4 regions of the Paenibacillus sp. V4I7 genome follow, and region 2 is predicted to be linked to each of the others. Evidence: riboswitches for the same ligand, from Rfam matches in the RefSeq annotation. Region 2 holds a riboswitch; each other region holds the start of a gene.
The links. Region 2 has a riboswitch for cyclic di-GMP ahead of QFZ80_RS32835 (transglutaminase-like domain-containing protein). Riboswitches for the same ligand answer to the same signal wherever they lie in the genome.
Positions count from the first base shown of each region.

Region 1 (8,031 bases), 200 kb from region 2:
CCCGTAGGTACGTGCGTTACTCGCACAGCAGATTTCGTCGTATTAACCGACTGACCGCCCGCTCCACTTGAACAGAACGTATCCACGCGAATATCCGCATCATGGATGACAATCTCAACATCTTCCGCTTCCGGCATAACCACTACCGTCGACGTTGAGGTATGAATACGTCCGCCTGATTCCGTTACAGGAATACGTTGTACACGGTGCGCTCCACTCTCATACTTCAACTTACTATAAGCACCTTTACCGGTAATCATGAAAATAATCTCTTTAAACCCGCCCAAATCGTTCACAGAAGCATCGAGAATCTCCGTTCTCCATCCTTGTGCGTCCGCATAGCGTGTATACATGCGATACAAATCACCCGCGAACAAAGCAGCTTCGTCGCCGCCTGCCGCACCGCGAATTTCGACGATTACGTTCTTATCATCATTAGGGTCTTTAGGCATCATGAGCATTCTAAGTTGTTCTTCCAACTTGGCCGATTGCTCGCTAAGCTCTTCAATCTCCATTTTGACCATTTCACGCATTTCATCGTCCAGCTTTTCGCCCTGCATTACTTTAGCATCAGCCAACTGTTCGCTTACACTCTTATATTCATTATAAGCATCATATGCTTCTTGAAGATCGGATTGCTCCTTAGAGTATTCTCTAAGCTTCTTTGTATCACTAGTTACATCTGGGTCACACAGCAACTCACTTAATTTCTCATAGCGGTCCACAATGGACTGAAGTCGATCCAACATATAGGATCACTCCTTTCTTTACTTTTTTTTGTTTGATTACACATTAAATCTGAAATGCATAACGTCCCCATCATTCACTACATACTCTTTACCTTCGAGACGCACTTGGCCTTTCTCTTTCGCACCATTCATCGACCCTGCAGCTGCCAAATCATTATAAGAGACGACTTCAGCACGAATAAAACCACGTTCGAAATCGGTATGAATAACACCAGCCGCTTGAGGAGCTTTCGTTCCCTTGCGGATTGTCCATGCTCTTACTTCCTGTACCCCAGCTGTGAAATACGTGTACAAGCCAAGTTTTCTATAAGCTGCTTTAATCAATCTATTCAAGCCGGACTCTTGAAGTCCCAACTCTTCGAGGAACATCGCTTTTTCTTCTTCTTCCAACTCGGCGATTTCGGATTCAACCTTCGCACTGATCGATACCACTTCGTTGTTTTCGCTCTCAGCAAATTCTTTCACAATTTTAACAAAAGGATTTTCGTCTGCTGTTGCTACTTCATCTTCACTCACGTTTGCCGCATAAAGCACGGGTTTCATGGTCAATAAATGAAGATCGCGCACGAGAAGTTTCTCATCTTCGCTGAGATCCAAACTGCGTGCCGGTTTATCTGCATAAAGCGCTTCTTTAATACGCTCCAAACACTCCACTTCAGCAACAACCTTTTTGTCGCCGCCCTTGAGGTTTTTGCGCGAACGCTCAATCTTCTTCTCTACCGACTCAATATCTGCCAAAATTAATTCAAGGTTAATCGTTTCGATATCCCCGATCGGATCCACTTTACCGGAAACGTGGGTAATATTATCATCTTCAAAACAACGAACAACATGTACAATGGCATCCACTTCACGAATGTGTGCCAAAAATTTATTTCCAAGCCCTTCACCTTTGCTCGCGCCCTTTACCAAACCGGCAATATCAACGAATTCAAAGGCTGTCGGGACAATGCTCTTAGGCACAACGATCTCTACCAGCTTCTGCAATCTCTCGTCTGGTACTTCAACTACCCCAACATTCGGATCGATCGTACAAAACGGATAATTCGCAGATTCTGCCCCCGCCTGTGTAATTGCATTAAACAATGTCGATTTTCCTACGTTCGGTAGACCGACGATACCTGCTTTCAAAGCCATTGTAGTTACAACTCCTTAATTTTCGAAAATCATCCTTCTTATTATATAGCACTTGGAACGCAAAAAAAAGCCTGAAGGCTATTGATTCGCCGCAGACTTTTTTTCCGTTGCTCTTTTAAATTGCGCTTCCCGCTTCTGTACGAAGTAAGTTTCGATCTGATTCGTAAGGATAAAACCCCTTAAGGCATTGGTTTTCTCCTGTGGAATGTCGATATAACTTGCCCCGTAGTAGAAACCATTTTCAACCTTTTCTTTTCTTACAATTTCCATCGAACAAGGCATCGTAAAGCCCAAATCCAGTTCAACTTCGAGCTGTGAATGCTTTTGAACGATCTTATCAATCATAGAATTATCATTCATGGTAAATCCTAAGCCATTAATGGATATATTTTTAATTGAAATGCCAAGTGGATTTTCAAATTGATGTTTATTTCTTTTATTCATATCCTGAAGTCCGAATAAGAGACCTGTATGTTTCACATCCACACGTGGAAACTCCCGTTTTTCTGCGAATTTTTTACGATTTTCTGGTGGATTAATGACAATGACGGAGCCGAATTCTTTGGCAACAACGGTTGTATTCATCACAAACAAGCCGGATTTGGTATAAACCGTCATTTTCGCTTTATCCCCAAGTTGAAAGACATCGTATTCCGGTAATTCCACCTCAATAATGTCTCCAAGTGCATAGGTTAGTACGCCAGTGGCTACGAAATCGTCCTTTCCCAACATAGCCTTACTATCGATTAGAACATCAGCGTCATATCCCTCCTTGCTTCCGTAATATTTCATAACGTTATACCCGTTGGCCATTATAATTAATACCTCTCCTTTTACTCAAGTTATTCCCTATATAAAAATAAACTGCCCCTTTATGTAGGAGCAGCCTATTACCTTAATCAAGAAAGCATCGATTTTCGGTAACCAGGCTGCCATAGTTCCAAAGAACCGTAGACCCTCAGCTTTGCGTCCTTGCTTTTCAACAAGTTTGCCATTTTCGAACCTTGCTATTTATTTCTACCTATTCTCGCTCTATATGGTCTAAAAGACCTACTAATATCTATCATTATACCTAGCACAGTTGCTATTATCAACAAAATTCCTTGCATAGCTGTTCTTTTTGTTGTATGTAATGTAGAAAGATTAAATATCCACAGCTTTTCAAGTTATCCACAAACCTATCCACAGGTTGTTAACAACGGAATGAATGTTCGATTGTTATGCACATGTGGATAAAAATATATTAGCGAGGTGTCCCCCTGTGGATGAACATATCCCCTGGATGAAAGAAGCGATTCAAGAGGCTCTCAAAGCCGAAGCCATCCTAGAAGTACCGATTGGAGCGGTCGTGGTCCATCAAGGTCAAATCATTGGCCGAGGCTACAATTTGCGTGAAACAACCCTAGATCCTCTCGCTCATGCCGAAATGATCGCCATTAAACAAGCGAGCGAACATCTGCAAGCCTGGCGGCTTTTGGATTGCCAGCTCTACGTCACCCTAGAGCCTTGTCCGATGTGTGCGGGTGCGATTGTCCAATCGCGGATTCCTCAGGTTATCTACGGAACCATTGATCCGAAGGCTGGCTGCGCCGGAACGCTCATGAATTTGCTGCAGGAGGACCGGTTCAATCACCGTGTCGATGTCGTTAGTGGCGTCTTGCAAGAAGAGTGTTCGACGATGCTGACCCAATTTTTCCGTAAATTACGCGGTAAAGCTTAGAAGTTCCTGCATCTAATTCTGCGTCGCCGCTGCCAACTCAGCCAGTTTATTTATCGTACGCAAAATGACGGAAGGTGAAACACCTACGGCTTTGCTGATCTTCTGCTCGATACGCTGGCGCAGCGGTTCCTCCTCCTCCTACGACACAAACAAGACATTACCGGTTTGCAAATACGTTTGCACCTGAGCAAGTCCCGCTGCATCCAGTGTCTTTTTCAATCCGCCATCTTGATTTTGTTCTTTCCTCTACGTTAATAATTAAAGGAAATTAAATTTAATCCCTAACCTATTCTTCATTCAAATGAACATTCCTTGTCCCAAAGAAAAACCACCCTATTCAAAAGGTTGCGCCACGAAAGGCTTCGTGCTATCATAATTCTTACCTTGCGCCCGTAGCTCAGCAGGATAGAGCAACAGTTTCCTAAACTGTAGGCCGGATGTTCGAATCATCTCGGGCGCGTATACTTTCAAAAATCAAAGAAAACGCCAGGTAACGGTTATTAGCCGCTGACCTGGCGTTTATTGTTTTTTAGAAAATACACTGCCTTTAAATTGGATCTATTGTTAGGGGCAATGATTACTTTTTAAAGCTGCATTCATACTTTCTTTAAATTTGTTGATATATTGCTCAAACCCTTTGGAGTCCGAACTGCCGTTTCCGTTGTATGACTCTGCTGCATCTTGCATCTGTTTTGCGTAATTGGTCATAATTTCCCGACAAATAGGTCCTGAAACAGGTAATGTAGAAGTTGGTGTTGGTGTAGGGACCACTGGTAGCTTATTGGGAGTCGACATGTCTGTTGTATCGTTTATCTGCTGGAATCTCCACTTTTTTATATAATCAAACTCTGGTGTTTTGTTCTTGAGAAATTCCTCCGCATCCGTTCGATTTATTGCAATAAAACTCATGACTCTATTATTATGTATGGTACTTACAATCAGCATATCAGCGGGTGAATTGGCAACAAATCTAGATAGAAAGATGATATTATCGTTATTTTTATTTGAATCATTGGATAGTTCTAGATCTATTTTCATATATGGACCATGCTCATTGTAAATAAGTTGAACATTCTTGGCACTATGTTCTTTGGCTTTCGTGTTAAATGACTGAATGCTATTGGCGTAGTCTTTTGTAGGATTAGGGAAAGTAAGGTCAACGTTATATTTCTCAGAATCCCACGTTACAGAGGCACCGGTTTGTTTCAATAGATAAAGTGGCACTAGGGTACGACCATCACGTAAAGTAGCTGGCACATCTTCTACATGAAGCTCTTTTCCTCCAAACAAAACGTTAACGATTGGATCACCATTAAACTCACCGTGAATACTTGAAGCATTTACTACGCCAGCAAAGCAAAGAAACAAAAGAACGGTTGCAATCATTTTCTTTTTTGTCATATACATTAATCCCCTTTTTTTTATATCTACTAGTCGGTACAAACGGTCAGTCAACAGCTGCTTTCAATTTACAAGACGCACCTGTTTCCATCAATCATCCATTTTTGTTAGAGAAATCATGAGGCACGGTAAGGAATATCCAGCCGATTTCCGCTCGTTGTCTTATTTTGCAAACATCCAGTCATAGCCTTGCCGCAATCGATGTTCTATAATAAACGATAGATTTGTTAGTCCTCATTTCAAACCAAGAATTAATTCGAAAGGAGCTTCCACTTCGATGACAAGCATCAAAGCTCCATCCTCCTATCGCATTCCGCTCTTCTGTATCGTCACACTTCTCTTCTGGATGTCGATGTATACGAGCGTTCCCATTATGGCGCCTTACGTAGAATTCCTTGGCGGGAACCACCAGTTGGCCGGATGGATTGTCGGTATGTACGGGATCTCCCAAATGCTGCTGCGAATTCCCGTAGGTATCATGTCAGACCGATTTCATAAGAGGAGGCTATTTATTACCTTTGGCCTGCTATTTACGGCTATAACCGGTTTAGGACTATGGATCACTCATGATTTCACATGGATCCTTATTCTCCGAGCACTGGCAGGCGCAGCCGCGGCAACCTGGGTTGATTTTACCGTATTATTTACGAGTTACTATAAGCATGAAGATTCAACGAAAGCGATCGGAACGATCTCCTTCTTCAATTCACTTGGGCAGGTTCTAGGAATTCTTGCGGCTGGATGGGCGGCAGATTCCTTCGGCTGGGAGGCTGTCTTCATTTTGGGAGCTGTGCTAGGCTTGATGGGTATGATTGGATCACTTTTCCTTGTAGAAAAAGTTGAGCTCGATGCGCCTAAAATTACGATGCGCGGTATCGGTGACGTTGCGACTGACCGTACGCTGCTGTTCGTGTCCTTACTCGCTATCTTGTCGCAAGTCCTCATATTCGCAACGGTTTTCGGATTTACGCCCGTTTATGCAATCGAACTTGGTGCTGATAAATTCTCCTTGTCGATGCTCTCGTTATTTGCCAACATACCGGTAGCGCTAGCTTCCTTATTTGGCGGGCGGCGATGGGCTGTCCGGTACGGGGAAAAGCGCATGATTGTATGGGGTTTTATTCTTATGGGGATATTTACGTTTACGATTCCTTTTACGCATCACCTTTGGGTGCTGATGGTTACACAGGCTTTTGCAGGCTTTGGTCGCGGACTTTCTTTTACGGTACTCATGGGGATGAGTATTAAACATATGCCAGCGGATAAGCGGGCGACGGCAATGGGGTTTTTCCAAGCCATTTATGGACTCGGCATGTTCATTGGTCCCGTTCTTATGGGCATAATCGGAGATTGGTTCTCTCTGGATCAGGGATTTATTGTGCTGGGTGTACTTGGCGTATTGAGCGCACTTCTGTCTCATTGGTTCGTACGAAGTGCGCCTCCTAAACATCAAGTCAAACCTAGCAGTTCTACTGCAGCACTTTAACATGGGGAACGGATCTTGAAGATTCGTTCTTTTTCTTTTTGAAAGCGTGCAGGGGTACTGAAGGTAACCTTCGTCTATTCATGCGGAGAGGAGGAGAAGCATATTCAGGAACAAGCACTCGTAAAGCGCATATTGAATGGCGATGAGGCAGCATTCCGTGAGCTTGTAACAACATATCGTCACCATTTGTTCCAAACGATCTATGCCATTGTACGTCATGCTAAGGATGCCGAAGATTTATCACAGGATGTTTGGACCCGGATTTATTTCTCCCTCCCTCAGTATCAAATGAAGGGTCTGAAAACTTGGATGACTCGCATCGCGGTGAACCGGGCTATCGATTTCAAACGATCGGCCAGCAGGCGTAAGGAAGAAATGACGGCTGAGATGGGGGAACCCATCCAATCCTCTGGTACTCATCGTTATTTTGAGCATGGTGTGGAACATGAAGTGATGTTAAATGAGACGACTGAGCTCGTGCGTAAGAAGCTCCATCAAATCCCTGCCAACTATCATGAAGTATTAACGGCCTACTATATTCATCATCAGTCGTATCAAGATATTGCCAATGCTCATGGGGTGACGGTCAAAACGGTAGAATCCAAGCTATATAGAGCCAAGCAGTGGCTCCGTAACAATTGGAAGGAGGAGGAATTCTTGTGAACCATTATAATGAACAAGCGTGGAAGCAATATGTGGAAGAGCGTCTGTCACCCGATACTTTAAGTGGGATGGAGCTTCACCTATATCAGTGTGATGAATGCTTGACGATGTATATGACATGTTTGGAACAAATGGAAACTGTACTTCCGATCATGGAAAGGGATACGCAAGGGTATGTGGATGCCATCATTGCTCGTACAACAGGAACTAAGCGCTCTTGGTACCACTATACAATGCTGCATTACGGTATTGCGGCAGCGGCTACACTCATCCTGGTTGCTACCGGCTTCTTTCACGGAATTTCGCAGGAATTGGACACTGTAGGTTCATTTAAACCTGCTAACTCTATAAATACCTCTTCCTCCCTACAAAAAGATAAACCGATATCGGACCAATTGTTAAATAAAACACTGACGTGGCTAGACACGTTACAAAATAAATAAAAACAAGGAGGTTAAACCTTTAATGCCTAATAAAAGCAGCCTAGTCGCTTTCCTGCTGTCCTTCCTACCTGGAGCAGGTCATCTATATATGAACCGCTTATTCCGCGGGCTCCTATACGGTGGTGGATTCTTTGGATCGTTATTCCTTATCTTCATCGGAGTCGCTTTTTTAAACGCCCCGGATGACTTCCTGGTTCTTCTTGCCTTACTGGCCGCCTTAACATGGGTTGTGAATATGCTGGATATGATTATCTTCCTGCTACGCTCACAGCCCTATCGCTTGCCTGGCTCTTACGGGTCTGAGCAGTATGAGCAGAAAGAGCAGCCTTCGTGGGACGCCAATCCTTATTCCACTCGAATGGCTGGTCAACAAGAAAAAACAAAAATTATGCTGCTCTCCTTCATCCCTGGACTCGGACATTATCAGCTTGG
Region 1 is NZ_JAUSZD010000002.1:7,206,823-7,214,853, forward strand. It holds gene prfA (peptide chain release factor 1) at 1-749, opposite strand, end outside; gene ychF (redox-regulated ATPase YchF) at 786-1,886, opposite strand; gene QFZ80_RS33720 (PilZ domain-containing protein) at 1,965-2,699, opposite strand; cyclic di-GMP riboswitch class I at 2,803-2,889, opposite strand; gene tadA (tRNA adenosine(34) deaminase TadA) at 3,169-3,606, shown strand; gene QFZ80_RS39230 (DUF1697 domain-containing protein) at 3,745-3,825, opposite strand; tRNA gene QFZ80_RS33730 (tRNA-Arg) at 3,993-4,066, shown strand; gene QFZ80_RS33735 (stalk domain-containing protein) at 4,171-5,007, opposite strand; gene QFZ80_RS33740 (MFS transporter) at 5,285-6,493, shown strand; gene QFZ80_RS33745 (sigma-70 family RNA polymerase sigma factor) at 6,626-7,156, shown strand; gene QFZ80_RS33750 (hypothetical protein) at 7,153-7,599, shown strand; gene QFZ80_RS33755 (hypothetical protein) at 7,622-8,031, shown strand, end outside.
Region 1: linked by a shared signal. The riboswitch ahead of QFZ80_RS33720 (PilZ domain-containing protein) and the one ahead of QFZ80_RS32835 (transglutaminase-like domain-containing protein) in region 2 are both predicted to bind cyclic di-GMP.

Region 2 (8,031 bases):
CACAATATAAACCTGTTCATCCACCTGAAGGACTTGATTAGAAACCTGATCCTGTAAAATCAACTCACGCATACTTTCAATTCGTGTAAAATCCAACCGATCTCTTTCCAAACAAAGACAGTTTAATATTAATTTAATCAAACGCCTTTGTAAAGCAACGTGCAACTCAGTGAAATCACGTCTTTCTAGGCGGCAGCAGGCTTGCTGGAAAGTAGTTATTCGGCGAAAAACCTGCTCGGCTTCTTTGGCCAAATAATCATCCTCAGCTCGCATCAAATCCGTCAATCGATTCAGCGACTCTGGAAGTTGTTCATTATACTGCTTCAGCATCGGCATCACATCAAGCCGAATCTGATTGCGAAAATACTTCCGCAGCTCATTGCTGCTGTCCTTACAATACGCCATTTCATGCTGAGCGCAATAATTCACAATATCTGCTTTGTATATACGTAAAAAAGGACGAATCAGTTCCACTTTTTTTTCGCGCCTGCGTTCCGGCATGCCAACCAGGCCTGAAGGGCCTGTCCCTCTCAGAATCCGCATCATGACGGTTTCGGCTTGATCATCCGCATGATGAGCGAAGGCAATACGCTTAGCGCTGTATTTCGCTGCGATCTGATGCAGAAATTCGTAGCGCTTCTCACGTGCCGCGGCTTGCCCATTGAGTGACGTTTCCTCTATATAGGCAGGTACATCAATGACACCGATTTCACATGGGAGCCCTAGCTCATCCGCAAGCTTCCCTACGAAAGAGGCTTCCGCATCCGATTCTGCACCGCGGAATTGATGATTCACATGCGCAACAACGAGCTGCCAGCTATAACGCTCAGCAAGGGCAAAAAGGACATGAAGCAGCCCCACAGAATCAGGTCCTCCTGAAACCGCAACGACCACCACATCTCCTGGATCGACGAGTTTTTCTTCAATAATTCGTTGTTCCACCTTGGCAACAAGATCGATTTCCATCGGGTATTCCTTTCTATTCCTGCACTTTCCGTCATGCTACCAGTACATATAGAGCGTTGCTCCAAAAATAAAAATAGAAGCGGCGAAACATATTTTTAGCCATGGCATTTGGAGTGTCGACTGTGTAATCTTCTTACCGGAGACCAACGTTCTCCAGTACTGATAGGCTTCTTGCGAAGAATTAAACTCACTATTCAAAGCTTTATGAAGAAAAGGTGCGATATGGGCGGCAACTGAATTTTCACGCATAATAGCTGTTAGTTGATCTAGATCTCGGTTTTGAGGCAGCATTTTGGATAAACCAGTGAAGCGTTTGCGTTGATCGAGCGATTTTAATAGTAAAATGGCAAATGAAAATAAATCATAGCTTTCTTCCGCAACCCGCTCCCCCATATTCCAAAAGCCGCGGTCATACACTTCGGTTAACTGTTTAATCGCTCTGCCTTTAGGAGTCACACCCCCAAAATCAATGAGATCCACATCGCCATAATTGGAAACGATCATGTTCTCGATCTTCAGATCACCGAAAACATAGCCGCTCTTATGAACTTCCGTTAACTTACGAAGCAGGTTAGAACCAATCACATAGATCCAATCCTGCCCACGTTTATGTATAAAATTAGAAATCGTCATACCCTCAATATATCGCATGACATAGAAGGAGACTTCTTTCCCATTTATCGTCATATCATCAGCATCTATTAAAAAGTTCTTGAACGAGGTTTCCGTCAGTGATATGGCAAGCAAGGAATTAATCTCCGATTGATGATCAACCGTCTCATGACCTGCCTTAAGCGCAAATCTAGCTGTCCCTCTTCGTACGAGAGCCACTACACCATTGGAACCAGCACCTAATAAACGTTCGACCACATACATCCGGCCGTTCCATTTCCCTTGGATTTCTGACCCAGGACGGAAGGCGTCTTCATACCACGTAGTCACTCAGCATCCCATCCTCGGTCTTTGGTAAGATAGGCTTCTCCGTTATGAACTGCAAAGTTTGCAGTAACGCTGGACCAGTCGGAGTTGTACCCTTCATGTTTATTTTATAGAACATCTTGTCCAAATTTGCAAGTTGATTCGTCCAACTGAGATCCATTTCTAACTCCTGATCCCTCGTTTTGGTTGACGGAAAGTGGAAAACTGCTAGCTCACTCTTGCCGCTGCGGGCTCTAAGACTAAGCAAAAGATCATGAATCGCTTCACGCACCGCTGCATGCTTAGGCTTCATACTGGCACTAGCATCTATTAAAAGAGCTACGCGAAGTGAGGTGGTTTCACTCATGGTATCGATGACTTGAACCACTTCAGCACGCTTCTCTGGAGGTAACTGTTCCAATTGATTAAAGCCAAGAATACTTTGTAACTCTTTGCCTACGGCATGCTGAATCGTTGTGGTGACCGTTTTGCGCGTCATCATCTGAACCGTTTGGGAGAGTTGGCCTGAATTCACGATTCGGCTCATCCCGCCGCCCGCCGCAGCAATCTCTTGAATCTCCTCAGAGCCTAGCACCCCTAGCTCCCCATGGTCAATCACACCGATAACATTTACGGTAACACCTTCGGCATGTGCTTGTGCTGCAGCTATTACCGGACTCACCCCTACATTTGAACACCCATCTGTAATTAAAAGAATCTGCTTCATCATGATATTTGCCTCCCTGGCCCAAGAAAAGATTAGCTCTCTAGTAGTTCTACTCCTAGTTTTTCCATTTATGAGAGAGTCTAATCACTAGCCAACTGAGCGAAATAAAAAGACAGCCCGCCAAATGGTAATGGCAGAACTGTCTCAATATTGAAGATTTATCGAGTAAATCTCCTTCTTAAGATAAGACCCAGTAGGATTAAGGTGATACCTGCGATTTCCACGTACAGATGGCTAGATTCTCCTGTCTTCGGGAGGGTCTCTGGTTTAGTGATAGGAGGAATTCCCCCCAAGGGCACATCATTATCAGTATCAATCGGTATGTCCGGATTCGTCGGTTTGGGATCCGTTGATGGAGTAGGAACTGTTGGTGGTGGTGGTGTTACACTTGGCGATGGTGTTATAGACGGTGTTGGCGTCACACCTGGTGTCGGGCTTGGTGTTGGCGGTGTTGGCGGTGGCGTTGGTGTCGACGTGGGCGGATCATTTGACTCCGGCGAATCCGGTATGGGCGTCTTAACATTTGTAATGGTTACATTCAAATTTTCCGCTGCACGAAGCGTTATCGTGCGATCGATAGCATCTAACACATAACCTTGAGGGGCTACTTGTTCTTTCACAATATAATCGCCGGCCAGCAGGCCAGAAAAGACAACCTTACCCGTCTCATTTGTTGTCAAGGAACGAATAATATCCTTCTCTTGACCGATCTTGCGATACAATTCAAAGGTCGCTCCACTAAGCAGTAAGGTGTTGTTTGCCAAATCAACTTTCTTAATCGTCAATGAACCTCTATCGCCACTGCCTGTGCCAGAACCACTGGAGACACCTACCAAAATATCCTTCACCGTTTCTTTAGTTACCGTGGTTGAATTTTTACCGCTAAAGCTGACTTTATTCGAAACAGTTTCTTGATCATTAGCAGCAATGACAGATTGATATTCCAAGATGTAAGCTGCCGCAATCGGATTCACGAACTTTAATTCAAACGATTGCTTGCCGATATTATCCGTACGAATAACCAATGTGTAGTCTGTCCCCTTGGTTAATTCTGCGCCCTTCGTTATATTTCCATTCGAAGTAACAGACGTACCAAACAGATGGAAAGAATCCGGTATCAATATCTGATTGACTGATGGTGTATCGATGATTGCCGCGTCAGTTACGGTTGACTGACTTCGATTAATCGTAATTGTCCAAACAATCTTATCTCCACTCTGCAAACCGTTTTTACTAACATACTCTCCCCCATACGGGATGTTAACACTTGCTATGAGATCATTCGATGCAGGAAGATTACCATCAAATAATTTAGCCGAATTCTTAATGTTACCGCCAATAAGTTGACCATTCAGACTTGTTTTAAAGGTGATATAATACGGACCTGAAATTGTTTGTTTAAATGTTAGAATGAGCTTGTTATTAGCATCAACATTGTAATAATAGTTTTTAGGGTCTATAGCAACAGGGTCCATTGAAGGATTGCCATTTGGTGCGACTATCATGTTGTATACGGCAAGCGAATCCTTGACAAGCACTTGATTGGACTCTAGGAGATCCTCAACGACTGCTTCTGTAAGGATTTTCTTGTTGTTGTTGACCCCTACTGTCCAAGTCAGCTGTTTTAATAATGCGTCGTAGGATCCGTATTTAAACCCGTTGTTCTTCACTTCAGTCCTTATAACGAATTTTGCTGTTACTGTTTTGGATTGCTCTTTGTTAGTAGGATCTATCCAGTCTATTTTGGCCGAATTATTGAAATCAGTTGTGCTGTCAACAGATTGAATCCAATCTAAATTGAAATCGGTTTTGTAGCTAATCGTAACAGGTTCGGTAATAACATTAGTGAATGTCACTGTCAAGCCTACATCAGAAGCTACCGAATTGTCGAGCGTGTACTCTGCTGTACTTAGTGTAGTTACACCCTTTTTGATGACCAATGAACCCGGGATGAGATGAAGTCCTTTGTTCGGAAATGTATCGGTCACAACTACGCTGTTCATTCTCTGACTATCACCGTTAATCGTGATGTTCCACACTACTGTCTTAGCCTCGTAATCTACAGCTCCTAGAGTTTTGACAATCGCCAATTTGCTGATGGACTCTACAGTGACCGTTGCAGATGCATAGACAGGCGTCTTGTTGTTTCCTTTGAACGTTGCCGTATTTACAAATGACTCCTTGGAATCGTCAGTAATTGGCGTTGTGTATTGAATGCGGTAAGCAGTTTCAATAGGGCTATCTGCAAAACGGACTGAAAGAACGCTCCCCGCTGTACTCACCATATACTTGCTGCTATCCACCAGTCCTCCCTTGACAACAGAGCCGTCCAAACGTACATCCAAATGATAGACAGCTACTGTAACCGGAACTGACAACCCTACCGGTATGGGGTCCGTTACAACTGCTTCCTGAACGGAATCCAGCGCCTTGTTCACATCAATGGTCCAATCGATTTGCTTGGAATTAATACCCTGGGACACACCCGCTTTGCTTATTGTAGAAGTGACTGTGGGTTTGAAGTTGAGGTTAAACACCTGTTCTCCAGAATTAATCGGAATTGTAATAATTTGCGTGGTGCTTCCAGTAATCTGACTCTTATTGAATTGTGTGTTGAAGGTTAGAGTTCCTTGCACATTATTATAGTCTTCTATGAATTTATTAAATGTAATTAACACCCGATGGCTGTCTTTGTCGGCATAGAACGTTCCCACAAGATCATTACCCATCCTCAGTTCACCGTTGATGTGATTGAATAATAAAAATTGCTGCGGCAGTGTGAATGTAAATGTATCCCCGGCAAGGTAACCATGTCCGTTTGGCAAAGACCAGGTATAATCCAACTTCACTCTGGCACCTTGCTCGTAAACATTACCAGTCACCACTTCTCCTGCGCTGTTGTACACAGCCATCGTCACACTGTCGAGAATGTTGTTTGAAATTGTGTTTGCACTGGCCTTAGGCAAAAAGCCAATCCCGTAAATACTCTGCATAAAAATTAATAAGGTAATTAGCAGTGCACTCGTTTTTTTCTTCAACATCATTTCATACCTCCATTCATGGATCAATTTTTTATAGAGATTATTTATGTGTGCTACCTCCTATGACTTTGAAACAAAATGTATCATTATCAATGATAAATGATACAAGATGTATTGTAAATATTGGGATTTATTGTTTTTCAACATGGAAAAGCACAAAAAAACCTGTTCTCAGCTATGAGATCAGGTTTCATCATTTCACTTAATATATTCTGGATATCTGATAATTAGAATCATTTTTTATGAGATCTATCGTTTCACCGGCTTGTATATGAACAGCGTCATACGTGGTATCGATCGTCACCCATTCCTTACTTTCCTTTAGGAAGACTTGATTCCACGCATGATAAGTATCTGGCGCATGACTTTCATACCCCATAACCAGACGAGTAGGAATCCCCTCGCTTCTTGCCATTGCCGCAAAAGTAGCTGCAAAGTCATAACAAATTCCGTTGGACGCTGCGTAGACCATATCCAGATTAGGTACGTAACTATCTGCTACCGTTTGGGGCTTTTCATAATCATACTGAAAATGTGTCGTGATATATCCATAAATAGCTCTTATTTTGTCGATATCTTTTTCTTTATCTCCAACTAATTGCCTAGCCTCAACGACCGCCTTCGATTCATTGTCCCAATCGATCAACGGAATGGACTGCAGAAATACGGCATTCTCGTCTTCCATTTCTAACTCTATTTGTTCTTGCGTAACAACTTTATATTTATTAGCTCCTATGGACTCTCCAATCAGTACTTTATACTGTCCGTTTCCAAGCTGCAAAGGGTACTGACCCCCTTCTTCGAATGTGTAGTCATATTTGATATTTTCTCTCATGATTCGAACGAGAACTTTGGTGTTCTTGTTCTTATCGTTTGAATAATGAACCGAGATAATTCCTTTATTCAGAGCATCTTTATCTATCATGGATGGATTGGAAGCTGCAAATATCCCTTGCGGAGCAAGTGTAAATAGAAATGCTGCGATGATTGTTCGTATACTTGGCTTTTTAAACAAAAATAAATCCCCTTTCGGTAACTGGCTGCCAACTTAGTTCGGCTAAGGAAGGCCCTTTAGTTTTGCGTCTCTAGTTTTCGCTAGATTTGCCTTTATCGGAGGAACGCACCGACTCCCTATAATCACTATAGTGCAATCTTAACATAGGCTTGTCTCTCTGAATAGACAAAATATTACATTTTATTCCTTTGACTGCACCATGATTCCCTTAATGGCAATACGATGAGTCGGGTTTTCCATAGGATGACAAGTTATTAGCGTAATCTCCCGATCTTTGCCGTTGCCTTTCAGCACCCAGACATCCTCTGGGAGGACATACTGTTTGTCCACAACTTTGTAGATATGCGTTTTGCTCCCTGTATTCACTTCTATGAAATCCCCTTCGGTGACCTCATCTAATCTATTAAAATTTTTCCCGTAAGTAAGGTTTCGATGACCCGCAATGGCATAATTGCCAATAGCGCCTGCTTTGCCTGTATTGGCAATACTGGCAACGGAAATCTTCAAATTATTCACGGTTGCGTCTGTCAATATAGGGAGCTTCAGATTAATTTTATCGATAATAAGGACACCCTCTGTATTCTTCTGCGGCAAAGTTACAGGCTTCGGTGTCTTTTCCGCGGCCAAAGGGCTTGGCTGGCTGCTCGGCTGGCTGCTTGTCGGCAGAGCTTCCACTGCGGGACTGGAAGAAGGCACGACCAACCCTACATCTGTCTCCTCCTCGATGTCAGAGGCTGTCTGATCCATATCCTGCAGATTTTCCTGCCATTGTTTCAAAATTTTGTTCTGCTGATAGCTCTCATAACGATCGTTTAACGTTGGATAGAGAAAAATGATAATCCCAAGAACGATAAATAACAGTGATAGCTTTTTTCTAATCACTAGTGGTACCACCTTTCTCTTCGATCTCATGCACCGAGGACTGTCTGAGCATGCTTAACATCATATAAAGCCCTGGCAACTTAGATTTATCGAAATCGCCAGATTTAGCATAATTAGTTAACAGACATATTCATAAGTTAATCATGCTTTGAATTCTAAGTGCAACCTATACGAAGTTAAAATTTTCCATCTTAGAAATACGCAGCATTCGCTATGCTCTTAAGGGAATAACAGCACATAAAAAGCCATAACAGCAAATGAGCTGTTATGGCTTCTATATCTCCATTAACTAACCGTCTTCGGACGCTCCATTCGCGTAATTCCTGGCCAGCGGAATGTAGCCCACTCCGGCTGCCGCTTCTCAATACGTGCAACAACGACGGTCATATCATCTTGAATTTCGCCATGATGATGGCGGAAAATTCTTTCTAATAAACAGTCCGCAAAATCCTGCGGCATCGTCGTATCAATTTCCTGAATCA
Region 2 is NZ_JAUSZD010000002.1:7,008,223-7,016,253, forward strand. It holds gene tilS (tRNA lysidine(34) synthetase TilS) at 1-966, opposite strand, end outside; gene QFZ80_RS32820 (protein kinase domain-containing protein) at 1,003-1,908, opposite strand; gene QFZ80_RS32825 (vWA domain-containing protein) at 1,892-2,611, opposite strand; gene QFZ80_RS32830 (collagen binding domain-containing protein) at 2,770-5,655, opposite strand; gene QFZ80_RS32835 (transglutaminase-like domain-containing protein) at 5,855-6,667, opposite strand; cyclic di-GMP riboswitch class I at 6,681-6,768, opposite strand; gene QFZ80_RS32840 (class D sortase) at 6,848-7,549, opposite strand; gene spoIIE (stage II sporulation protein E) at 7,835-8,031, opposite strand, start outside.

Region 3 (8,031 bases), 350 kb from region 2:
CCCCGTTGCTGCAACACTTCGATAAAATGCCGAAGAGGCCGCTGTAAACCAGTTATTCCAGAGGATCAACCAGTTATAACTGGATGATCCCATATAACAATCAGTTTAGTTGAATAAACAGATTAACTGGAATTTTCACAATTACTCGAACTGGACAGATACACGCACGAGTCATTATTACTTTACTTCTGTATAGACAATAACGCACCATTTACGTAATAATACAGCATTCCGTTCTGATCAAAGAAGATTTCCGTTGCTGTCCCCAGCGCCAAAGTATCAACCTTCTGATAGGTCACTGCACTGTATATTCCATTTTTACCAACCAGCAGCTCTCCAGTAGCACTCGCTGCATAAATCGGTTCTGGCAATGTACTGATTACCTGCGTAACATTATTAAGATCAAGGACCTTATTCTTTACGACCAGCTTCCCTTGACCTTTCAACAATAGAACCGGAGTATCCAAGGGATCTCTCAAGAAGTTAGGGTAACTTAGGCTGGATTGGCCCGATTTGGTTACGCTATTGCCACTAACGGAATATGCCAATACGTTGGAGCCGGCATTTCCTGCATTCCAGCCAGACTGATACCATGTAAAGAATGTACTCTTATCGCTGGAGAAAGCCAGATCGCCAACCCCTTTGATCACAGTTCCGTAGTTTACGGCTGCAAAGGAAGTCGAATTGAACGCCAGCAGCGTCGGCTCCCAATCACCCATCACAACATACAGAATCCCAGATTTATGGTAGATATGTCTATGAGCGATGTCACCGGAATCAACAGTTGACGTGTAAGTCAAGTGCCTTGCAACTTCTAAATCAGATAGGCGCACTTCCGTTATGAGCTTATTTAGATCATCATTCACGATAAAGAGACTTGAACCGTTTTCCGATATAGTAAGTCCGGCCGGACGATATGGAAGCTTGACCGTGTTTACAATCTTCTGTGTTTGAAGATCAACCACATATAGATTGCGGAACGCTTCGTCGATGGCATAAGCTTTCTTATTTACGGAATCGTAAGCAATGTCGACAACTCTGCCGTCCAACTGGACACCAGGCACCGCAACAGGGGCAATCGCTTCGATTGAATTCTTTTCTACGATTTCGACGATATTCTTTCCGGCTAGCGTAGATACAGCAATCAATCGATCGGTACCATTAAATACATTCTTGGCTGTACCATCCAAGTGATAGAGCCCGCTTTTATTAAAATTGCTGTAATCATAGACTTGTACCGCATTGTTCTTAGCTGTGTAGAAATTCTTGTTCGACTGATCAAAGGTAATACCGTCATATGCTTGTCCAAGTCCGTATACATATTTCATATCGTCGTACTTATTGCTTGTTGCCATAAATACGTTGCCGGAACCGTTAAAGATGTAGGCACCGTCCGGAGAAATGGTGAAGTTCGTCGACATTGCGTAATCGCCATGGTACGGCGAATCGTAACCGCCTGGATAGGATGGCTCGACGTATTGTCCGTTCGTTACATTATATGCGCTAAGGTCTCTCGGTGACGAATCCGTTGTGATCGTATAGAGCTTATTCCATAAAGGATGCGTTTGGATATAACTCGCTTGCCGAATATCGCTTGAACCCACCTCCGCAAAGGTGTTCAAATCATATGACTTGATCTTCGTCCACTGCCCTGAACCGGATGACACGTAGAGATAACCGGAAACGACTGCGACATCATAGGGGTCAATCGCAATATTATGTGTACCTTCCAGCATAAAGGTGGCCGCATTCACAACCGCAATTGCACCTTGTTGCTGTAAAATATACGTATAGGAAGAATGTTCCGCTTTTAGCAAGGAAACGTAGATTTTACCATCTGCATATGTGAGACTCTCCGGTTCAAGGTCAAAGGAAATGGAGGCTTTATCGCCTGTTTCGTAATTGACGCGGTAAAGCTTCTTGTTCGTTTTATCTGTGATATAGAGGATTGGCTCCGACGGATGTTGCCACGTATCCGTAATCTCAAAATCCAGAGCTATGTGTGCATTATAATAAGTTGTAGCAAAAGCAATGCTGCTTGGTCCGGATTCCACGCCAATTTCATCAATTGCTGATGTAACGACATAATATCTTGTCGTATGTGGAAGATTCGTGCTATCGACATAGGTCGTTCCGGTTACCGTAATCGGTTGACCGTTTTGATCCTCCAAGGGCACAAACTCGCCATCAGCAGTTGCGCTGTAATAAATATGATACTGGGTTGCATTCGTAACTGGATTCCATTCCAAAGCGATCTCCCTATTCGATACTGTCGATGCCTTTAGACCAATTGGCGACTCTAGTTGATCATAAATCCCATCAAGTTCCCAGTCGCTTCCGTTCCATGTTGCAAAAACAAGATACTGACTTCCGTAAACGAGCGTAAGGTTATCCCCTGCAGTGAGTGGCACCGCTTGTCCCGGCAGCTGATTACCTAGATCATGGACCGTGTAACTGTCATTGATTTGATAAGAAATCATCTCGTTGCCACCATAATAAACCTGAGCATACACGCTTTCGCTAACCGCAATGCTGGATAACAGAAGCCCGGAATAATGCTGTGTTGAATTTCGATTGGTTACGTTATACGGAGCTGGAGAAACCGATCCGCCTATAATGCTGTAGATCCCTACGTCTTCTAACGTCCCGGTATATTCGGTCTGGTATGTATCCTGTGTAACCGTGTTCGAAACGTCCCATTGAACCGTCGAATAATCTGCGATGGATGGGTACAGTGTGTATACCTTGTCCTGTATGATAAAGGCAGCATTAATATCCACTACATTACCCGGCTCAGTAGCCGGTGGCTGTCCAGGAGGTACATCTTCTCTCGGGTTGTCCTCATTCGGAACAGGAGAGTTTCCTGTTACTTCCTTCCCGCCAATTACGACGAGCTTCACCAGATCGGCAAGTGTATATTTCTTTACAATTTGTTCAAAGCTTACGCCTTCCACATTAATCACCGCATTAAGGATTGATCCTTCTCCCGTCACCTTCGCGGCTGCTTGCAAAATGATCTGCTCCAATATGGCATTGCCCAGCATCTTGATTCCTGAGCCTTCCGAACCTGCTTGCGTTTCAAGCAAGGTGACAACGGATTGACTGGAAATCTCGACGGTTACCATCGACTTCAGGTCAACTTTCACAAATGTCCCTACTAATTGAACGACATCATTCACAGTCGTTCCTTGCACGGAAATGGATTGGAAGCCTTCGTTTCCTTGCTCTTGTTCTAATTTCGCACCCGATTTTATAATGGTATGACTTATACTCGTAGAGCCTTTAGCAAAAACTCTGACTCTGCTGAAGTCCTTTTGAACCACCATCTGATTGAGGGTCGAATCTTGAATTTCAATGCTGTTTTCTCCGCCCCCATTCACAATCGTTCTTCCTTTTACTGTCACGTGATCAAGGAACACTTCCCCCTCCCCTATCCCCGCTGCCAAGATGAGGTCGCCTTTGATCACAGCATTTTTTATAGTGACACCGCCGCTGTTGACTGTCATATTTCCTTCAACATCAGCTTTTGGAGTATAAGTTCCAGGCTCATGGATCAGCTGCCCTACGGCATTATCTAGCATCACTACGGCTTCTGCTCTTGTAATGGATTTCTGAGGACGGAAGCTCTGATCAGGATACCCTTTAAGATAACCCTCCGAGGCGACTGCTTTTATATAAGGCTTGCTCCAGTCAGACATTTGCTGCTCATCGTGAAACGTTCGCGTATCGCTCTTTGGTAACACATCTTCTAATTGCATAAGTGGATAGATGATTTTGGCAGCCTGTTCTCTGCTAATCGGTTGATCTGGACGGAAGGTGCCGTCATCGAACCCAGAAATATAGCCGGCATATTTTGCTTTGGCTACATCGTTATAGAACCAATTCTCCTGAGAAACATCTTTGAAGGTTTGGTCATCCTTATGGAGATACTCAAACGCCTTGTTGACAAGCGATATGAATTCCGCCCTGGTAATGACTTTATCGGGTTGAAAGGTTTGATCGGCATAGCCCGAAATCAATCCATTACCGATCCATTCGTTTATGGCATCCTCTGCCCAATATCCATTAATGTCACGTAAGGATGGTTGGTTTTCTGCTTGCGCTAAACCTGAGAAAGATACGAATTGAACGGTCAAAAACATAACGATAAATGCAACTTTTCCTATTAACCTCGCCAACATACAATCTTCCTCTCTTTTACTTTGATATAAAGGCAATAAAAAAGCCACTCCAAAAGGAATGTAGGTAGCCCGTACAAGGAAGTGCCCTTGCTTAGACCCGTGGCTTTGCGTCTCCGCCTTTCGGACGGATTTGCCTTTGTTCATTATTGCTTGGTACTTAGGTAGATTTACTTTACTACTAGTCATTTAGACTCATCACGTCAAACTTACTGCCCCTGGACAATTACCTTACCATTCCTATCATAGTAAGTGCCTTTACCCATCTTTCCTTCTACGAAATCTCCTTCGAAGTTTATCCTATAAACCTCACACGCACTCGCTCCTTCTCAATCTCCATGTTAAATAACACAAAAAACCAAGCTCAATAGAGCAACCCGGCTATCATCCCATGAGTTGTGACTCATGGCTTAGACCCGTGGCTTTGCGTCTCCACCTTTCGATGGATTTGCCTTTGTTCATTATCGCTTGGTTATTAGGTATTTTTACTCATTATAACTAGTCTTTTAGAACTGACTGTTTTCCATATTAATCCACATTATTTCATAATTCAACACTTTTCTACAAAAAAGAGGAAATACCTACGCAAAGTGTGTGCTTTCACACAAAAAAGGCCAACCGGATATTCCGGTTGACCCTAAGCCCTATTAAATTGCCTATCGATTTAAACATTCTCTTTGTCTAGTAAATAGACTTTCACATTCTTCTTTACGCCGAATTCTTGTGCTTCACTTAAATCATTCATGAATACATCAATTCTCGAACCGCGAATAGCAGAACCAATATCCTCCGCTTTGCGAATGCCGATGCCATCAATGAACACTGTAGATCCTAAAGGGATTACAGCAGGATCCACGGCGATCGTGCGTCCTTCTTTTGCTTTTAGACCACTAAATGTGATGCCGTACATGGGATGGGAGGCCTTTTTACCTGTTGATTCAACACCAGCCGTATAAGCTGTGAGGGTTGTGTTCAATACTTTTTTGATGATTTTCTTTTGACCATTAGGTAAACCAATCTCTGCATCACCCATCGGAATCGTTAAACTTTGACCAATCGTTAACTGGTTCGGATTTTGAATATCGTTAGAGCTAATAAGGGCATCTACTGATATGCCAAAATCCCGAGCAATTTTGTACAGTGTATCTCCTCGGTCCACTTGATACTGCGTCTTAGGCTGAACAAGCTCAGCTTGAGCGGCTTCTTCCATAGGACCTGCATTTCTTGCCATACTATACGTAGGAGGTAATCCCCCCCCATCTTCACTTTCAGGGTACGAATAGGCGGGTTGCACCTGCCACAAACAAAGCAGCAACGGAAGCGTCAAAGTAACATAAAGAATTTTACGAAACATAGTATTTCCTCCTCATAAAAAATAATAGAGTTATAGCTACTAGATTCGACCAATTCTATGATTTATATACGTCTCGTATTAAATTTCCTCATTTTGATAGGATGTGAATAACGATAAACTCACCCTTATGAGAGAAACGTATAGTACGCTATTTACAATGATGATATTCATGTTCAGTTAACGGCAGCAGGCGTGCAAATAAACATTCACAGTTTGCAAAAGGAAACGGAAGAAGCGGCATTGATGGCAAAAAGAATGATGAACAAGGCGGACAGAGTGCCAAAAAATAAGCAAGATAAAATGGGTAAAGAAATAAGAAAAGCTTGAATCGCATACAAAATGAATCTTGGAATATACTAACAAACGTTTATATGTGAAAGAATGCCGGTATGATAGTCTTTCTTGTTTTTTCACGAAGCAGCGATTTCATTTATTAAATATTCCTTGACAGGAATATTCCATATGGGGTATATTATGTTTATAAATAAGACTTTCAGTGCTCTTGCCGAGCCAAACCGCTTGCACATTGTCAAGCTTCTGCGTGACGGCCCTCTTACCGTCGGGGAAATAGCGGATCGGCTTGAGCTCCAGCAGCAGCAAGTATCCAAGCATCTCCGCGTGCTTAGTGATGCAGAGCTTGTCGAGGTACAACCGTCAGCGAATAAAAGAATCTATAAGTTGCAGTTTCAGTCATTCAAAGAGCTGGATGGCTGGCTAGACTCTTTTCGCCGTATGTGGGAAGAGAGATTCGATCGCTTGGACGATTATTTGCAGCAAATGTTAGAGAAGGAAAAGAAAAAACAATTTGAATTGGAGGATTAGACATGACACAAGAAAAATCAGGGAATAACTACGATGTAACTTTAGAAGGAGGCGAGTTGGTTCTTACTCGTATCTTCAATGCCCCACGCGAACTCGTTTTCAAAGCTTGGACTGAGGCTGAACATTTAGCTCACTGGTGGGGACCAACAGGCTTCGAATTAAGTGTACACACCTTAGATCTTCGCACAGGCGGCAGCTTCCACTATTCTATGAAATCGGCTGAAGGCTTTGAAATGTGGGGTAAGTTTGTCTACCATGAAATTAATTCTCCTGAGAAACTTGTCTACGTAAATTCCTTTTCCGATGCAGAGGCTAACATTATCCGAGCACCATTCAGCGAAAACTTTCCGCTGGAAATAATGAATAAGTTATCTTTTACTGAAAATGAAGGAAAAACCACACTGATCATGCGTGGAGGCCCTATCAATGCAACTGAGGAAGAACATAAGTTCTTTGAGGGTATGTATGATTCCATGAAACAAGGCTTCGGCGGAACGTTCGATCAGCTCGATGCCTACTTAGCCAAAGTGGTATAAGAGTTTTTCACGGTTTAAAGGATGTTTTTGCGCCACTCTAGTAGCACTTGCCGATCCGGGCATGCCGCTAGGGTGGCGTTTTTGCTTGATGTGTACGCGAGCATACGCCAAAGGGGATTACTTGGTTTCTGAGCTATAGCTGAAACAGACTGGAATAGGTTTGGTTTCCGAGTCTGTAGTAAGTCAAAGTTCGGTGACGCTGAAATGTGTAGGCTGAGAAGTCGGTTTCCGCGCTTAAACCAGTAAAGAGCAATGGAGTATTAGCGGATAGGCTCAGAAGAAGCGCTTATCTCAGTCAAAGCCTTTTTTAATCGAGCAAATTCAACAATCGGCACAGCCGATATAAATAGGACATGCCGCGAAGCTGCTCTTTGTTGATTTTGACTAAATAGTTTAAGGAATCCTGAGCGATCTTTTTGGCATGTTCCACATCATGAACATCCATCTCAGCAATGGCTTGCTTGAGATCAACAAGATCTACTGAATAAACGGCTGGTCGTAAAGCGCGAAGCAGCAAAATTTTACGCATTTGAGATCGACTAAATAGGCGGTAGCCATTTTCTGGATCTCGTGATGAGGTAATGAGCCCCACCTTTTCCCAGTGTCGGATGGCTGAGCTTGGGATGGACGTTTCCGCTGAAACTTCTCCGATGGTCATCCATTCTTTCTTTGCGTTTGAATCGAGGCTGGTGTCAGGTTCCTGGGTCTCTAGAATTTGAATATTCCTCTCTGCCAACGTTTTATCGCGATGGAGACCGGCCTGTCTGTCGTTTACCAACCAAAGGGCAGCATCTACTTCTTTTAATTGAATTTTCCGAAGAACCTCGGATGTTACATCCATTCCAAACCCTGGTGCCATAGCTTGAATACACTCGAAATAAGCAATATGTTCTTCGGTGTAAATCCGATAACCGCTGGATGAACGCTGCGTAGGAGGAACAAGTCCATTCGTTTCATAATTCCTTAAGGCACTTGTACTTAGCTTAAGTTTTCTGGCAATATCAATTGGCCGCAAGTTCATGTATTCACCTCTGGTTGATCTTCACTTTTTTATTAAGATTAAAGCTAACTTATAAAGTTTTTTCAACGAACCGCCCTCTACTAAAGGCCAATCCTTCAGTTAGTTTACCATTCGCACGAA
Region 3 is NZ_JAUSZD010000002.1:6,653,849-6,661,879, forward strand. It holds gene QFZ80_RS31140 (S-layer homology domain-containing protein) at 183-4,181, opposite strand; cyclic di-GMP riboswitch class I at 4,242-4,326, opposite strand; cyclic di-GMP riboswitch class I at 4,547-4,641, opposite strand; gene QFZ80_RS31145 (3D domain-containing protein) at 4,843-5,532, opposite strand; gene QFZ80_RS31150 (ArsR/SmtB family transcription factor) at 6,007-6,354, shown strand; gene QFZ80_RS31155 (SRPBCC family protein) at 6,357-6,890, shown strand; gene QFZ80_RS31160 (MerR family DNA-binding transcriptional regulator) at 7,198-7,911, opposite strand.
Region 3: linked by a shared signal. The riboswitch ahead of QFZ80_RS31140 (S-layer homology domain-containing protein) and the one ahead of QFZ80_RS32835 (transglutaminase-like domain-containing protein) in region 2 are both predicted to bind cyclic di-GMP.

Region 4 (8,031 bases), 3.6 Mb from region 2:
CATTTGGGTTTGAAGGACGATTTCACCTTCGTGATGATCACTGGTGACGGCGGAATGGATATCGGCATGGGACCAGCAATCGGAGCGGCTTTGCGCAATCATAAAATGATTATTCTCGAGTACGATAACGAGGGATACATGAATACGGGTGCGCAGTTGTCTTATTCGACGCCAATGGGTCATCGTACATCGACTTCGAACGTTGGGAAGCACCAAGGTGGTAAAGTGTTCCATCACAAGGATACCGCCCAAATTATGGCCGCTACCCATATTCCGTATGTATTTACGGGGTCGGAAGCGTATCCGCAGGATCTTGTGAAGAAAGCCGCGAAAGCACAATGGTACGCTCAAAATGAGGGATTGGTATATGGAAAAATTCTCATTGCCTGTCCGCTGAACTGGCTGTCGGATGACCAGGAAGGCTCCAATATCGTTGGAGCTGCGGTAGACTCCTGCTTCTTCCCGCTCTATGAAGTGGAACACGGGGTTACATCCATCACATATAACCCGGAGGATAAGAGCAAGAAGATACCACTATCGGATTGGCTCAAGACGATGGGGAAAACGAAGCATATGACGAAGCCTGAATATGAGGGTTCCCTGAAATCATTCGAAACGGAAGTCGAGCGTCGTTGGAATATGTTAAAAGCCAAGCATGAGAATGCTTATTTATAAGTCGTCATCATAAAAAATGAAGGCACATTCACCTCCGTGGTGAACGTGCCTTTTTATCGGAGGAATGAAAATGCCCTATGTGTTGCAGCACAAAATATCGCAGCAGATTTTCACATGCACACTTGTCAATCACTACGGTTTAGCCTATTATGGCGTTAAATTTTGGCCGGATTTAGAAGAGGCTGAGCAGCAGTTTCCTGCTTTTCTGCACAACATAGGGGAAATGGAGCCGGATGCTTGGCAGGTGACTGAGCTCGAGGAAGGGGAAATGAAGCTCTGCAATGTGAAGTTGAAAAATGATCCTAATTTACAAGTGTTTTGGACACATACACGAAAACTGGAAGTCCGTAAACTGGAAAAATAAACCTTAGCGTCAATAGGTACGCAGACACTATGATATCGACAAAGAATCGCAACCTTTCGCCTATATTCGTGAAGAACCCCCTCAAACTATAATAAGATGCGAAAGAAAAAATTAACATCACAACGAAATGGCAAACCGAGCGAAAGCTAGGGACGCAAAGCTTTAGGGGCTCTCGTGCCAAAGGTACAGTGCTAGCCAGCTGCCGAATGCGATAGGACCCATCTACAAGAAGAGGATGACCCAGCTGAGGCAAACGGGTCATCCTTTTTACGATGTAGAGGAGGTGTCAGGTTCAAATAATCCATTTCGCCAGTTCGGTTTTACGTGACTCAAACGCAGCAAGAGCGATATCAACCTATGGAGGTAGAGACGATGAGAAAATGGACGATGGTTATCGGAATGCTTGTTTTAGCGCTTACTTTTGTAGTCCCTGCAGCCATTCAGGCAGAAGAGGGGGTAACAACAAAGGCTCAAATTGTTTCGGGGGTAAGCTTCAGAGATCAAGCTAGTACTTCAAGCAATGTTATACGTTTATTGAAAACAAACGAAATTGTTACCGTCACAGACTATGTAACGACGAATTGGTATAAAATCAAGGATGCGCAGGGCGTAAGCGGCTATGTTTCGACGAATAGCAGATACATAAAAATAACTAGTAATGCGGAAATCATCTATGGCGTAAACTTTCGTACACTTCCAGCAACCGAGCCCGGCTCCAAGATTATTCGAATGCTTAGTAAAGGGGAAGACTTCCTCGTTATAGCAAAAGTCAACGACAGTTGGTATCAAATTCAAGACGCCAATGGAACTAACGGGTATGTAAGCACAAATAGTAAATACATAAGCACGGATTTCTCTGTCATCAAACCCAATCTACCTCTCGCTGAAGAAATTGAAGCTGTTATTGCAGCTGGCCAAGTTTACTTAGGCACACCTTATGAGTTTGGTTCGGTACGCAATGACACCACGACCTTTGATTGCTCGGATTTCATTCAAACGATGTTCTGGGATGCTCTAAGATTCTCCGTACCAAGCGATTCACAGGCACAAGGCAACTATGTTAAATCGTTAGGTCCTGTAATTCAGGAGTGGACAAATTTGAAACGTGGAGATCTGATGTTCTTCAGCAGCTACAAAGGGAGTAGAGAATCAGATTATGATAACGTGAACGTTCTTACAGAGCCGATCACGCATGTTGGACTTTATTTAGGAAATGGGAATATGCTGCATACGTATTCTGTCGAATCCGGCGGAGTTCGCACAGATACGATCGCTGGGAAGCAATGGGAAAATCGATTTTTGTTCGGCGGCAGTGTTTTACGATAAGTGATGGTTCGATCATAGGAGTTTTGCCATATACTATAGATAGGGGCGGATGCAGCTTCAGCATCCGCTTCTTCCTCATTCTAAGAAGAAAGGAAGAACCTTATCTTTGAAACCTTTGACGACGACCCATCCACTGGAATTTCGGAACACAACGGAAAGAGGACTTAACCTAGATACCGTACACGAGCGTATTCTACAATTCATGCGTCACGACCCCGTAGCAACCTACAAATTTATTATTGGTACGGATTGTCAGGTACACACAGGTCATACGAAATTCATTACCGGTGTAGTTATCCAGCGGTTAGGAAAAGGAGCGTGGGCGTGTTATCGTCAAGTCATCGTTCATCGGGCCCTACATTCGATTAAGGAAAAACTTTCGATGGAAACTGCTTTGAGTGAAGAGATTGCCATGTATTTTGATGAGTCTAAGCGACAGGATATGGAAAACATTATTCTTCCACATCTGTATCAAGGTGCTTCCTTCGACATGTTTATTCATATTGATGCTGGTGACGATGAGAATAAAAACAGGACTGCAAAATTCGTCCAAGAAATGGTGCGGAGAGTGGAATCTGTTGGTATGGTTCCTGTTATTAAACCAGATTGTTATGTAGCTTCGGCCTATGCCAATCGGTTTTCGAAGAAGCCGTATCAGCCAATTTATGAGAATCACGAGGTCATCGATGGCATCCTATAAGAGAAATCGAAACCGTTAGTTCGAAGTGGTCACCACGATCATAGGAACTGACGGTTTTGTTTAGTTTAGAAGGTTGTGAAAAGAGGATTCCTCAGCTTCTTAGCGAAATAATGCTTTTACAAGGTTAGAGAGAAAGGGGAGAACAAGATGAGCAAAACATTTATAATCGAAGCCGTTATGCTAGCGGTGCATGGTCAGTTAATGCTGCCTGGGCAGCCTGTTACTTATGTGATACCTTATACCAGCATTCAGGAATTATACGAGCTTCAGACAGGCTCTGAGCCGATCATGTTAGAGGAAGAAGACGATGGTTTCGTGAAGCAAATGATTGGTGAGCTGATTGCTTTCTTCGAGGAATCTTTTAATAAGAAAAAAATTGAAAAAGCGTTAACTGTTCCATGGCGGAAAAGCCCACCTTTGCCAATTAATGAGCATGTCACCTTGATGGTTGTTTTTGCAATTGACAATGAGGAGTATGGGGACAATTTTGACCCGATTGAAACCGAATTAATTCTAACGGCGATCAAAGAACAGGCTGCTTTGTTAACTGACCAGTTAGATTTCATTGAACGTATGGTTCAAGCAGGAATTCCAGTCGAAGCATATGACGTAGAGGATTTTGAATTTGCGGTAGAAGGTGACAATCAGGTTTAGGAAGAGGAGTTGAGGAAGGCAATTATGCGTGTCAAAGATCAAGAGGAGCAATTAACCTCACTACCAACTTACTGGTTTCCAGCTCAAACATGGTCCATGCGTGTTGGCGCGGGAGGTATGAATAATACAACTCGGTTCGTAGACGTGGAAGGTACTTCCTATGTTCTTCGATTGTACGAAACTCATCGTGACATGGACAAAATTATGTTCGAACATAGTGTTCTTTTGGCACTAGACAAAGAAAAAGATAAACTTCCCTTTCGTGTACCTGTGCCAGTGGAGCTCCCAACTGGGGGGACTGTTGTTCGCTTAGATGCAAGCGAAGGCAAATTGGCTGCCTTATTTACGTATACAGATGGCTGTAATCCTACTTGGGGGAGTATGCATCAACTGCTGCAGTTCGGAGAAGCTGTTGGAAAGCTGTCTTCTGCTCTGGCTGCGATTACCATGGAACTTAAACCTGTCTACCCACCTTATTATGAAATTGAACATATCCATCCCCGCTGCACACCAGATGCGATTCAAGAGTTCTGTCTTCATCCATCAGAACCATTCAGGATGCAGCGCGATGAGCTCTCCTATATATTTGGACGATTTGCTGCTTTTTATAAGGCTATTCCTGACCTTAGAAAGCTTCCTCATCAACTCGTTCATGGTGATATCAATGGGTCTAATATGCTGGTTAATGACGAGGGTCAAATTACGGCCGTACTTGATTTTGAGTTCGTAACTCAAGATGTTCGAGTGATGGAGCTAGCGGTCTGTTTATCAGATCTTATCGATCCCACCCTACCGTCAGAAGAATTGCGACGCAATTGTACTGCCTTCTATAAGGGGTATGGCCAATCGATTCATTTGGGAGAGGAAGAAATTGTGTTGCTGCCTCTTCTGATCGAGCTTCGTAGGTTGGATGTATTTATTCATTTTCTAGGAAGATATTTAGATGGTGTGGATGCTCAAGGCGTGCTCGTTGATATTATTCATAACACGTTTGACAAAACGGAGTGGCTGGAATTGAATGGCTCGGAGCTTGTGCTTACTTTGCTCAAATAGCATAAAGATAGGGGTAATCGTACAATCGATACTTCTCTGGTTGGAATACCATATAACACCAATTGAAAAGGTGGTGTTTAGGTATGCCTAAAGGTGTTTATCTGGGCAACAATGTTCTCGCTCCTAACTGTGGTCGTTTCTGTCGTAATGTGTGCAATCGATTATTTGTAGTTGGGCGAAATCAATGTATTGCGGATTGTCTGCGGTGTGGTGGATTACGCGGAAGCGCAAAGTCCACTGTGAAATCAAAAGGAAAAATGGCTCACAAATCAAAACGTAAATGTAACTGCGGTTGTGGCAAATGTAAATAATTTCGAAAAAACTGTCGAAGGAATTCGGCAGTTTTATTTCTGATTGTAGGCAAAATAAAAGCATAACTAACCTAGAGGTAAGTAAGACACGTTTTTTTTAGTTCTTTTTTTGTTGCCTCGGTTAACCTATACTAATACTTAAGAAGCCAGTTTAATGGTGAAACTTTGGTAGATGCTTACGAGATAAGTTATCTACGAAAACATAAGTGGATGCTTACGAAGTAAGTTTTCTACGAAAACTCTGAGGAGGACAAAAATGGTCTATCAAGCAAGCTCAACGCGTTATGCAGAAATGAAATATAATCGTTCAGGTAAATCGGGACTTAAGCTCCCGGCCATATCATTAGGTTTGTGGCACAATTTCGGTGGATTAGATCTCCATGAGAATGGAAGAGCTATGCTGCTTCGCTCTTTTGACTTAGGGATTACCCATTTTGATTTGGCTAATAACTACGGGCCGCCGCCAGGGTCAGCTGAGGAAATGTTTGGTAAGGTGTTAAAAAGCGACTTGGCCGCGTATCGTGATGAGCTGATCATCTCAACCAAAGCGGGTTACCACATGTGGGAAGGTCCTTATGGAGAGTGGGGTTCCAAGAAATATCTAGTATCCAGCTTGGATCAAAGTTTGAAAAGAATGGGATTGGAATATGTAGATATTTTCTATTCACACAGACCGGATCCGAATACGCCATTCGAAGAGACAATGGCTGCCCTGGATTTAATAGTTCGTCAAGGTAAAGCGTTGTACATAGGGCTATCCAATTATACGGCAGAGCAAACGAAAGAAGCAGTAACCATTCTGAAAGGTCTGGGAACACCGCTGCTGATTCATCAACCATCCTACAGCATGCTGAATCGTTGGATTGAGAATGGCCTGCAGGACGTGCTGGATGAGTTTGGTGTAGGCAGCATCGCGTTTTGTCCGCTTGCACAAGGCCTGCTGACGAACAAATACGTGAGTGGGGTGCCAAATGATTCTCGCGCGGGCGGGAAGAGTCAATTCCTGAACACGAAAGATATTACGGAAGAGAAACTTGCACAAATTAATCAACTGAATGAGATAGCGAGCAGTCGTGGCCAAAGCCTGGCGCAAATGTCGCTTGCTTGGGTTCTCCGCGGCGAGCGAGTAACGTCAGCGCTGATTGGTGCAAGTCGTGTGTCTCAAATTGAAGAGAACGTAGCTGCACTCAAAAACCTAGCATTCTCTCCAGAAGAATTGGCTAAAATTGAAGAAATCCTGAAGTAATCTTCAGGATTCCAGCCGTTTATCAATCGCTTCGGACATTGTTTTATCCGTGAGATGCGCATAGATTTGTGTTGTTTCAGGGGAAGCATGGCCGAGCTGCTCTTGTGTTTTGTACAAGTCATTCTGTAAGTAATAATCTGTGGCGAACGAGTGCCGCAGCTTATGAACAGATAGGTAGGGCTTGCCGAAGCGCTTGGCATACTTGATAACGAGTTCTTGGATAGCCCGTTTCGTCATACGTTCGCCCTCTTTTTTGCCATTTGCGATGGCAAGGAAGAGGGCTTTTTCCTTTTTGAGCGGCTTATAGCGAGTTGAGCGGATGTTGATATAGTCCGTTAGAGCTTGAATAGCTTCATTACGGAAGTAAACGGGAGTTTTGAACGTGTCATCATTCTTACCTTTACGATATACATAGGTAAGCTTCTTCTTAAGGTCAATATCATCGACGTTCAGATTGAATACTTCCGATACACGAAGCCCCGAATTAAGTATGAGAGTAATGATGCAAGTATCTCTTATTCTATTCAACTCGTAGGAGTAGAGAGCTTGCTTATTGGTAGCTACATCGTGCTCATAACCATGCTGTACATACGCAATAAATTCTACAATTTCCTCTTCTTGGAGCAGCTTGCCCTCGAGCTTTGCGGCACTGTCCTTGGGCCTATGCGATCGTTTGATCTCTACTTTGGCCATCACATTCCGCTTCAGAAGCGGGTAGAAATTATCGTCCTCTGCAATTTGGCTTAAATAATGGAATAAGGAACGTAAAGCGGAAAGCTTACGGTTAATCGTGGTTTTCACATTAGCCTGAACTTTACGAGTAGCTAGGAACATGCGAAAGTTATCAACGCTATCCATATGTAATTTCTCCAAATCCTCCAGAGGAACTTGGTTCATAGAGGGAGCAGAACTTAATCCTTCGGCCAGCAGCCAGGATAGAAAGATTTCGTAATCACGCACATACTCAAGTAATGAGGATGGAGAGAGGTCTGGCAGCTTATAATTGATAAATTTCTCAATATACCAAGGCATAGTAGGGATTCTTTTTTCTAATTCAAGGCGATCTTTAACTTTAATAATGTTCATAGGTAAATGTCACCTCACTAGCTTCTTCTTGCTGTTAGTATAGCAGTGGGCAAGGGAAATTGGTAGAAGAAGGTCGATTCGAAGCCTCTGACCCTGTGCTATTATGTAGTGTACCAAACTATTCTACGCACTCGCACGTCCTAGCTCATACAAGACCAAATCTTATACGCGCGTAGAAAAAGGAGCGTCTTTTAACCTCATGACGATGAATGGCAAGTTAGAAAAGTTGCTGATTGCATGTATAACAGAACATAAAGAAAATGTTTATCGATTAGCATATAGTTACGTGAAAAATTCGGAAGATGCCCTCGATGTCGTTCAAGACGCCATACATAAGTCTTTTGCCTCAGCTTGCTCTCTGAAAGACACCGCATCCATAAAGAGCTGGTTTTACAGGATTGTAGTAAATACTTCATTGGATTTCTTGAGGAAGCATAAAAAAATTCAAGTCGTTGATGATATCACGATGGAATCGTATGCTCAAGGCAGTGAAGATGCCTATCCTAATATTGATCTGGAAAGGGCACTAGATGATTTGCCGACAATCTATCGAAGTGTGATATTACTAAGATTTTTCGAGGATTTGAAGATTGATGAAATCGCCGAGGTTTTACAA
Region 4 is NZ_JAUSZD010000002.1:3,448,425-3,456,455, reverse strand. It holds gene QFZ80_RS17055 (thiamine pyrophosphate-dependent enzyme) at 1-675, shown strand, start outside; gene QFZ80_RS17050 (hypothetical protein) at 746-1,039, shown strand; cyclic di-GMP riboswitch class I at 1,159-1,246, shown strand; gene QFZ80_RS17045 (C40 family peptidase) at 1,412-2,365, shown strand; gene QFZ80_RS17040 (ribonuclease H-like YkuK family protein) at 2,472-3,065, shown strand; gene QFZ80_RS17035 (ADP-heptose synthase) at 3,213-3,719, shown strand; gene QFZ80_RS17030 (phosphotransferase) at 3,744-4,772, shown strand; gene mgrA (L-glyceraldehyde 3-phosphate reductase) at 5,340-6,329, shown strand; gene xerS (tyrosine recombinase XerS) at 6,333-7,415, opposite strand; gene QFZ80_RS17015 (RNA polymerase sigma factor SigV) at 7,621-8,031, shown strand, end outside.
Region 4: linked by a shared signal. The riboswitch ahead of QFZ80_RS17045 (C40 family peptidase) and the one ahead of QFZ80_RS32835 (transglutaminase-like domain-containing protein) in region 2 are both predicted to bind cyclic di-GMP.